One region of the Blautia sp. HA9023 genome, then DNA from elsewhere that is predicted to be linked to it. Evidence: predicted binding sites of a transcription regulator. Region 1 holds the regulator's gene; each other region holds the start of a gene.
The links. Region 1 encodes Rex, which represses fermentation and respiration genes when NADH is low (regulators of the CRP and FNR family bind a similar motif). Its sites were predicted from a motif close to ATTGTTAANTANTTAACAAT; they were not measured.
Positions count from the first base shown of each region.

Region 1 (2,203 bases):
CGGCTTGGAGAGAAGCATCTTTCCAAGTGCCACACGGGTTTTCTGGCCTCCGGAAAGTTTCTCGATCTGTTTGTCGTAATCTTCTTCCGTGAAACCAAGACCCTTCAGGACACCGGTGAGCTCACTTTTGTAAGCATAGCCGTTTTCCAGTTCAAACTGATGGGTGAGGCGGGTATATGTCTCCATCAGGCGGTTCAGGTCATCGCCTTTTACGGTATTCATTTCCTGCTCCATATTACGGATACGGCGTTCCATATCGATAATATGCTGTTTGGTGGTAAGAAGCTCTTCGTAGATAGTATGGTGTCCGTGGATATCCTGGTACTGGGCAAGATAGCCGATATTTTTGTCCCGGGCAAGTACTACCGTGCCGGAATCCGCGGAAATCTCCTGCATGATGATACGAAGAAGAGTAGTCTTTCCAGCACCGTTACATCCGATAAGAGCTGCCTTTTCCCGGTCTTCAATATGAAAAGATGCATCATTTAAAATTACTTTTTCGCCAAAAGCTTTGCATATATTCTGACATGATAAAATCATAAAAACTGTCCTCCTGTATAAAGAATTATCCCTGAATAGTAAATAAACAGGGAAAATCCTCCACTTATTATAACGGAAACCGCCAGGAATTCAAAGAAAAAATCAATTTTTAAAAAAAATATGAAGAAATTTGTACATAACTTACAAGTTTGATTGACAGGAAAATGTCAATTCGGTATAATTAACCTAGTGTAAAGTAAGGAGGGAAACTATCGTGGAGACAAAACAAATCTCGAAAGCGGTGATTAAGCGTCTGCCACGCTATTACCGCTACTTAGGAGAGCTGATGGAAGACAATGTAGAGCGTATTTCTTCCAATGAATTAAGTAAGAAGATGCATACCACAGCTTCTCAGATCCGTCAGGATCTTAATAATTTCGGCGGTTTCGGGCAGCAGGGGTATGGCTATAATGTACATTATCTTTATACAGAGATCGGTAAGATCCTGGGACTGGATATCGCCCACCCAATGATCATCCTGGGTGCCGGTAATCTTGGACAGGCACTTGCCAATTATGTGGATTTTGAGAAAAGGGGATTTAAGCTGGTAGGAATCTTTGACGTAAATCCTGTGCTGGAAGGCATTGCGGTTCGCGGACTTGAGATCCAGATGCTCAGCGAACTTCCATTCTTCCTGAGAGAAAATAACGTAGAGATCGCAATTCTCACTCTTCCGAAGAATAAGGCCAAGGAAATGGCAGATATTCTGGTGGAGAACGGGATCAAGGCAATCTGGAATTTTGCACATCTTGATCTTGAGACACCGGATGATGTGATTGTAGAGAACGTGCATCTTTCTGAGAGCCTGATGACACTGTCTTATAATCTGAGCAAATACAGGCAGGAACATGTAGAGAAATAAATTTTAGCGGGCTGCCGGAAACGGCAGCTTTCTCTGTTAAAGAGGGGAGGCAAAGTGCAGCATGAAAAAAATTGTTACCTGCGAAGAAATGAAGAAGCTGGATAATGCTACGATCCACAAGATCGGGGTTGCTTCTGAAGTTCTGATGGAGCGGGCAGCGTTGAAAGTAGTTGAGGAAACAGAGAAATATCTTGGGAAGAGCGAGAAGATCCTGGTGGTATGCGGGAGTGGAAATAACGGAGGAGATGGTATTGCCATTGCCAGATTATTTCATCTGAAAGGTGTTCGGGCTGAATTTTATATGGCCGGAAACAAAGAAAAAATGACCAGGGAAACGTTGCTTCAGTATAAGATCGCTACAGGTTATCAGGTCCCGGAAGTGAATAACCCGGCCTGGGATGAATATACTACTATAGTCAGATGCCGTGTTTGGCGTAGGCCTGGCGCGTCCGATCGAGGGACATTATGCTGAGATCATCCACGAGATGAACAGTGCCCGGGCGAAAAAAATTGCTGTTGACATCCCATCAGGAGTGAACGGAGATACTGGCCTGGAAATGGGAATTGCCTTCAGTGCCGATCTTACCGTTACTTTTGGTTACCGGAAAAGAGGTCTTTGTTTTTATCCGGGAAGGCTGTATGCGGGAAAGATCGTTATAGCTGACATTGGGATCTATGAGCAGGAAGCTGTAAAAGCATCGGCGAGATGTCTGGAGAAAGAAGATCTGAAACTGTTTCCGGAACGTGATCCCGGTGGGAACAAGGGGACTTTTGGAAAGATACTTTTTGTTACCGGAAGTG
Region 1 is NZ_JBWLUR010000001.1:234,461-236,663, forward strand. It holds partial or broken gene AC04Q6_RS01040 (ABC-F family ATP-binding cassette domain-containing protein) at 1-540, opposite strand, end outside; gene AC04Q6_RS01045 (redox-sensing transcriptional repressor Rex) at 755-1,402, shown strand; gene AC04Q6_RS01050 (NAD(P)H-hydrate epimerase) at 1,464-1,874, shown strand; gene AC04Q6_RS01055 (NAD(P)H-hydrate dehydratase) at 1,828-2,203, shown strand, end outside.

Region 2 (2,203 bases), on a different contig from region 1:
AGGGGTGCCTGAGGGGAGAAAAACGGGCTTCGCAACTCTGAGTGCTTTCTCCTCTCAGAACTCCCCACTGGAAAAGTGCAGAACTGAAATCTCAAAACTTTTCACATACAACACGCACATCCATATAAGATAATAAGAAAAAAAGAATTAAGACAGAAATAAAATCTGTCGAAGTATCACCAGTCCCATAATATGGACTGGATAAAACCAGTAAAAGAAATATTTCGCCGCTTTTCCGTGGATAAATCCCCTCTCCCCATTGTACAGGTTAATGGACAGAAAGGCGAAACAGGCTCTCCATTCATAGTAAAGCCAGCAGCTTCCAAGGATCGCCTGCCCGGGCTTATCGTTTCGCATATAGTACATGATCAGGAGAAAAATATATCCCCGCCATCCGTAATCTGCTTTCAGAAAAATGGAAACAACAAGCAGTCCCAGGATACAGAGAAGCTGTATCAAGCGCTTATCCTTAAAATATTCGATGGCACAAAACGCCAGGTATCCCAGGAAAAGCGTGAAAAACACATTCTGTCTTTCATAATGCAGTGTGTTTGTGAACATCAGGTTCCAGGGAATCTCTGAGATCAGAGCAAAAAGAAGGAGATTCCGTCCATAGCGGAAACGGCTCCTGGTATGCCGGAAACCTTCCAGCAGGAGAAAGCAGAAGATGGGAAAAGCCACTCTGCCGATATCGCGGAAAATAAGATACACACTGTATTCCCTTCCGAGAAGCGTAAACAGGACTTTCTGTGCAGGCGGATACATACTTAAAATCACAGCTCCGATATGATCGATCAGCATGGTGATGATCGCAATCATCTTCAGGGCGCTTCCGCTGAGGATACGGTATTTTTCTGGAAAAACAGAATCCACAGATGCATTCATGAAAAATATACCTCCAGGGTTAAACTTGATAATATATTATCACATACATAGAATAGTTGCCAGAAATATTTGACAGTTAGGCATGCAATACTGCCAGAATAACTTCCAATATTATGCGTTTTATGGCAAAAATTTATCAAATATGACTGGACGAAACAAAGGTTTTGTGAGAAAATAGCCGTAGGGTGTTATCGAACTTTTTTTCTCAATAACATCGGTCAATCTATACTTGAAAGGAGTTTTAAAATGATTTATTCACGCGAAGTAGAAGAAATGTGTCCAGTGGCACAGGGCGTACATCATGGTGCCGCTCCGATCCCGGAAGAAGCAAAATGGGTTCAGGCAAAAGAAGTAAAGGATATCTCCGGATTCACACACGGTGTAGGCTGGTGTGCTCCACAGCAGGGTGCCTGTAAGCTGTCCCTTAACGTAAAAGAGGGAATCATCCAGGAGGCACTTGTTGAGACAATCGGATGTTCAGGAATGACTCATTCTGCTGCTATGGCTGCTGAGATCCTTCCAGGACTTACTGTAATGGAGGCACTGAACACAGACCTTGTATGTGATGCAATCAATACAGCTATGAGAGAGCTTTTCCTTCAGATCGTTTACGGACGTTCCCAGTCTGCATTCTCCGAGGACGGACTTGCAGTAGGAGCTGGTCTTGAAGACCTTGGAAAAGGACTTCGTTCTCAGGTTGGTACAATGTATGGAACTCTGAAAAAAGGACCTCGTTACCTTGAGATGGCTGAGGGTTATGTTACAGGTATCGCTCTTGATGAGGACGATGAGATCATCGGATACCAGTTCGTAAGCCTTGGAAAAATGACTGACTTCATTAAGAAAGGTGATGACCCGAACACAGCATGGGAGAAAGCAAAAGGTCAGTACGGCCGTGTTGCAGATGCTGTTAAGATCATCGACCCAAGAAAAGAGTAATTACACTTCGTAAGGTAAAAATATCAGGAGGTTACAGGAAATGGCTTTATTTGAATCATATGAGAGACGAATTGACAAGATCAATTCTGTTTTAAACAGCTATGGAATCGCTTCTATCGAAGAAGCTGAGAAAATCACTAAAGACGCAGGTCTGAACGTTTACGATCAGATCAAAGGAATTCAGCCGATCTGCTTCGAGAACGCTTGCTGGGCTTACACAGTAGGTGCAGCGATCGCAATCAAAAAAGGCTGCAGAAGAGCCGCTGACGCAGCAGCAGCTATTGGAGAAGGCCTTCAGGCATTCTGTATCCCGGGATCCGTTGCAGACACACGTAAAGTAGGTCTTGGACATGGAAACCTTGGAAAAATGCTTCTTGAG
Region 2 is NZ_JBWLUR010000010.1:182,865-185,067, reverse strand. It holds gene AC04Q6_RS16390 (TraX family protein) at 148-885, opposite strand; gene AC04Q6_RS16385 (iron-sulfur cluster assembly scaffold protein) at 1,132-1,824, shown strand; gene AC04Q6_RS16380 (GGGtGRT protein) at 1,865-2,203, shown strand, end outside.
Region 2: AC04Q6_RS16385 (iron-sulfur cluster assembly scaffold protein) is a predicted target of Rex. The motif match lies at 910-929, and genes of this name have one in related genera.

Region 3 (2,203 bases), on a different contig from region 1:
TTTTGACGGTTTCGGTTTTTGAAGTTTCAATCTTAACAGTTTCTGGCTTCTTTTTCAGCTGTTGTTCTTTTTTTGCCTGCATGGCAGCTTTCTTTTTCTGGAGTCTTTTTGTTGACATATAGAGTTCCTCCTTAAATAAATTGGTATTTTCGGTATAAAATGTAAACTCTCTGACTGGAGAGAGAAATAGATCTACAGTTTGTGAAAAACCGGCTGACGGTTTTTGAACACAGTATAATAGGAAAAGCCACAGTCACGGAGAACATCGGCTGCCCTGTCAAAAGCATAGGCAATTTTATCCGGGGTGTGGGCGTCTGCACCGATGGTAATGATTTCGCCGCCAAGTTCACGATAACGGCGGATTACATTCACACATGGATTGGGTTCTCCAAGACCGTAGTGATAACCTCCGGTATTCAGTTCAATTCCGATGTTTTTGCGGATCAGTGTACGCAGAATTTCATCCAGGATTTCCTTATAGCGGCCATAGGAGTACTGACGGTTCTGATTGGGGCCGTAACGCACTACATAATCAATGTGTCCGTAGACATCCATTTTATCAAATGCGGCGATATTTTCCAGAATGGATTCAAAATATTCCATATAGCAGGCGGATTCTTTCCGGCCTTCAAAATAAGAAGGATAATAGGGATCATATCCGTGCACCACATGGGAAGAACCAATAACAAAGTCAAAAGGGATTTCTTTCAGAAGTCCGGAAAAAGATTCGGAAAGATGAGGCTGAAGTCCCAGTTCGATTCCGAAATTTACAGAAATCTGGTCCCGGAAAGCATCAGCCAGTTCAAAAAGACGCTGGCGGTATGCCGGGATATCCAGTGAAAAGTCCAGATTTTCCGGTGTTTCCGGGTAATCCGGATCAAGATGCTCGGTAAAACAGATTCCAGTAAGACCTTTATCAACCGCAGTCTGGATCATATCTTCCATGGGTGTTTCGGAATCTGCGGAAAAAGAGGAATGCATATGACAGTCCCATAAAATTTTCTGGCCCATTTTGTACCTCCATATTCAAGTCTGACGAGTGTGCAACAGATGCTGTACCTGCTTTGAAATTTAGAGCTGGCAGGACAGAGATTTCTCTCACAGAATTATAACACATTTTTCATAAATTTTCTTAATATTTATTTTAATGTGCTTTTTTATAAATAGCTCTTGAATTTTTGTTTGGAATTAGGTACAATATGAGACAGGTTGATGTTTCTTTAACAAAGGAACGATTTAAATCACCATTCAATTCATAGGAGGAATTTATCATGGCAGTAAAAGTTGCAATTAATGGTTTTGGACGTATCGGTCGTCTTGCATTCCGTCAGATGTTTGGAGCAGAAGGATTTGAGATCGTAGCAATCAACGATCTTACATCTCCTAAGATGCTTGCTCACTTATTAAAATATGATTCTACACAGGGAAGATATGCTCTTGCTGATAAAGTAACAGCAGGCGAGGATTCCATCACAGTAGACGGAAAAGAGATCAAAATCTATGCTAAGGCTAACGCTGCAGAGCTTCCATGGGGAGAGATCGGTGTAGACGTAGTTCTTGAGTGCACAGGTTTCTACACATCCAAAGACAAAGCTCAGGCTCATATCGATGCAGGTGCTAAGCACGTAGTTATTTCCGCTCCGGCTGGAAACGACCTTAAGACAATCGTTTACAACGTAAACCATCAGGGTCTTACAAACGAGGACAAGATCATCTCCGCAGCTTCCTGTACAACAAACTGCCTTGCACCAATGGCTAAGGCTCTTAACGATCTTGCACCGATCAAATCCGGTATCATGTGCACAATCCACGCTTACACAGGCGATCAGATGACACTTGACGGACCGCAGAGAAAAGGCGATCTGAGAAGATCCCGTGCAGCTGCAGTTAACATCGTTCCGAACAGCACAGGTGCTGCTAAAGCTATCGGACTTGTTATCCCAGAGCTTAACGGCAAACTTATCGGTTCTGCACAGCGTGTACCTACCCCAACAGGTTCTACAACAATCCTTACAGCAGTAGTTGAAGGAAACGTTACTAAAGAGCAGATCAACGCAGCTATGAAAGCAGCTTCCAATGAGTCCTTCGGATACAACGAGGATGAGATCGTATCCAGCGATATCGTTGGTATGAGATTTGGTTCCCTCTTCGATGCTACTCAGACAATGGTACTTCCACTTGAGAATGGCACAACAGAGGTTCA
Region 3 is NZ_JBWLUR010000010.1:361,720-363,922, reverse strand. It holds gene AC04Q6_RS17160 (hypothetical protein) at 1-118, opposite strand, end outside; gene AC04Q6_RS17155 (histidinol-phosphatase HisJ family protein) at 193-1,011, opposite strand; gene gap (type I glyceraldehyde-3-phosphate dehydrogenase) at 1,272-2,203, shown strand, end outside.
Region 3: gap (type I glyceraldehyde-3-phosphate dehydrogenase) is a predicted target of Rex. The motif match lies at 1,209-1,228, and genes of this name have one in related genera.

Region 4 (2,203 bases), on a different contig from region 1:
CCTGGCTCTTTTGCAATGATCTCCACAACCTTTTTCACGTCTACCGTAGCGGCAATATTACTTCCGCAATGACAGACAAATACACCGATTCTCTGCACTTTCTCACCTCCTGTATCTTCTGAACGCACTTACAAGCAGCTGCTGAGGAAGCTCCGGATCAAGAAGCTCCGGAATTTCATTTGGTGAAAGATAGTCTCCGCCTTTTTCCCGAACAACCAGCTGTCTTGCCCCGTCAATGATCTTTCCGGGTTTTACGTCTCGCGGACAGCGCTCCACACAGGCAAAACAGGAAAGGCATTTCCAAAGGGATGCTGAATTTACAAGTGCTTCGATATTTTCATTGATCACGTAGGACACAAACTGATGAGGCTTGATATCCATCTCGTCAAAGGATGGGCAGGTAGCAGAGCATTTGCCACACTTCATACATTTCAGAGGATTGGTCCCGCTGATCTCCTTTATTTTTTCCGCAGCAGAATGGTTATCTCTCATTTTGCCACCTCCTCTTTGACGCCAAGGGCTTCTGCCAGAAGCTCTGTAAAATAGTAAACCGGCATTTTATTTCCGGAATTTTTATTCAGATTGTATTTGCAGAGCGGACAGGCAGTGATCAGCATATCTGCACCAAAGCCTGCTGCGCTTTCTTCAATCTTTTCACACATATTCTGTGACATTTCTTTTTCTTTCAGGGATATATATCCTCCACAACATTCATTTCTGTAAGGATAGATCACAGGCTCAGCGCCAAGGGCACGGATAAAATCCTCCATGATCCTTGGATTTTCCGGATCATCAAATGCCATGATCTTTCCAGGTCTCAGAAGCAGACATCCGTAATAGGCTCCGATCTTCTTTCCGGTAAAAGGATTTACTACTTTTTCTTTCAGTTTATCAAAACCGACTCTGTCCCGGAGAACTTCCAGATAATGGAGAACGGTTGTCTCTCCTTCATAGGGAGCTTCCAGCTGCATATAATTGTTGGCTCTGGTCCGGATATCTTCCACATTTTTCATATCATCATTGACACGCTTGATCACATGATGACAGGCTGAGCAGATCGTCACCAGATCCTGGCCTTTTTCTTTTGCCTGGTTCAGCGCACGGACGGAGGAAAGCTTTGTGGCGATCTCATCTGTGCCAAGGGGATAAACACCACCGCAGCACTGCCAGTCCTCGATCTCCTCAAGCTCAAACCCAAGGGCTGCGGCACTGGCTCTGGCATACTCATCCAGATCTTTGGCCTTTGTTCTCAGGGTGCAACCCGGATAATAACTGTACTTCATACTTTTCATTATCCTTTCTTAGTCTAAAATCTGACGGTTTAAATGCATCTTTTTTATCTAAATATTGTTTATTTTTTAACAATATATACATAAAAAAAGGAAACCTGACTAACACTTACTTGAGAATTTTTCTTAAAAGTACTCAAATAAAAGAGGTAAAACACTCTTCCTCCGCAATTAAGAAGTGTATTAGCTCGATTTCTTGAACCATCATAACACGATATTCTTATTTCTACAAGTCATTTCCGATAATTTCTTGTGTTTTTTTTAACACACTTTTGAAAATTCTTCTCATTACTGACACGGTGTTGTAATTTCCTGTGGCATAAAAAAGCTCCGGATTTCTCCGAAGCTTTTTTAATATAATCTCAGTCTATCTGACTCATCCGGCCAGATTACCCGGCTTTAGACCAGGTGACTGTTTTCTTTTTCAATCAGTAAATAATGATCGGGTATCCCGCATCAATCGTCTCATAGATCAGTGCCGCCTGATTCTTTGGCAGGTTGATACATCCGTGGCTTCCGTTGGTCTTATACCGGTTTCCCCCAAAAGAAGACTGCCAGGAAGCATCATGAAGGCCCTGTCCGTAGACAAAAGGCATCCAGTAATTGACCTTTACATCATATCCATATTCCGCGCTGGTCAGATTAAAAGGACTTGCCTTATAAGCAATGGGCCATGCACCACGGTATGTTTCCCGGCCCTTCACCGGTTTTCCGCTGACAATATCCGTTTCTGTCACAAGGTTTCCATCTTTATAAAGCCACAGATGCTGGGCATCCAGGCTGACTTCTATGTAGCTGCCTGCAAGATCGTCAGTTCCGTTTCTCTGATAACCGGTTTTGCTGTAAACGGGATCACGGGTAACTGCAGTACCACTTTTCAGATCTTCCACAAGCTGTGCGTACTCTCCGTCCTG
Region 4 is NZ_JBWLUR010000003.1:94,245-96,447, reverse strand. It holds gene AC04Q6_RS02510 (CoB--CoM heterodisulfide reductase iron-sulfur subunit A family protein) at 1-98, opposite strand, end outside; gene AC04Q6_RS02505 (4Fe-4S dicluster domain-containing protein) at 103-492, opposite strand; gene AC04Q6_RS02500 (CoB--CoM heterodisulfide reductase iron-sulfur subunit B family protein) at 489-1,283, opposite strand; gene AC04Q6_RS02495 (L,D-transpeptidase family protein) at 1,718-2,203, opposite strand, start outside.
Region 4: AC04Q6_RS02500 (CoB--CoM heterodisulfide reductase iron-sulfur subunit B family protein) is a predicted target of Rex. The motif match lies at 1,347-1,366, and genes of this name have one in related genera.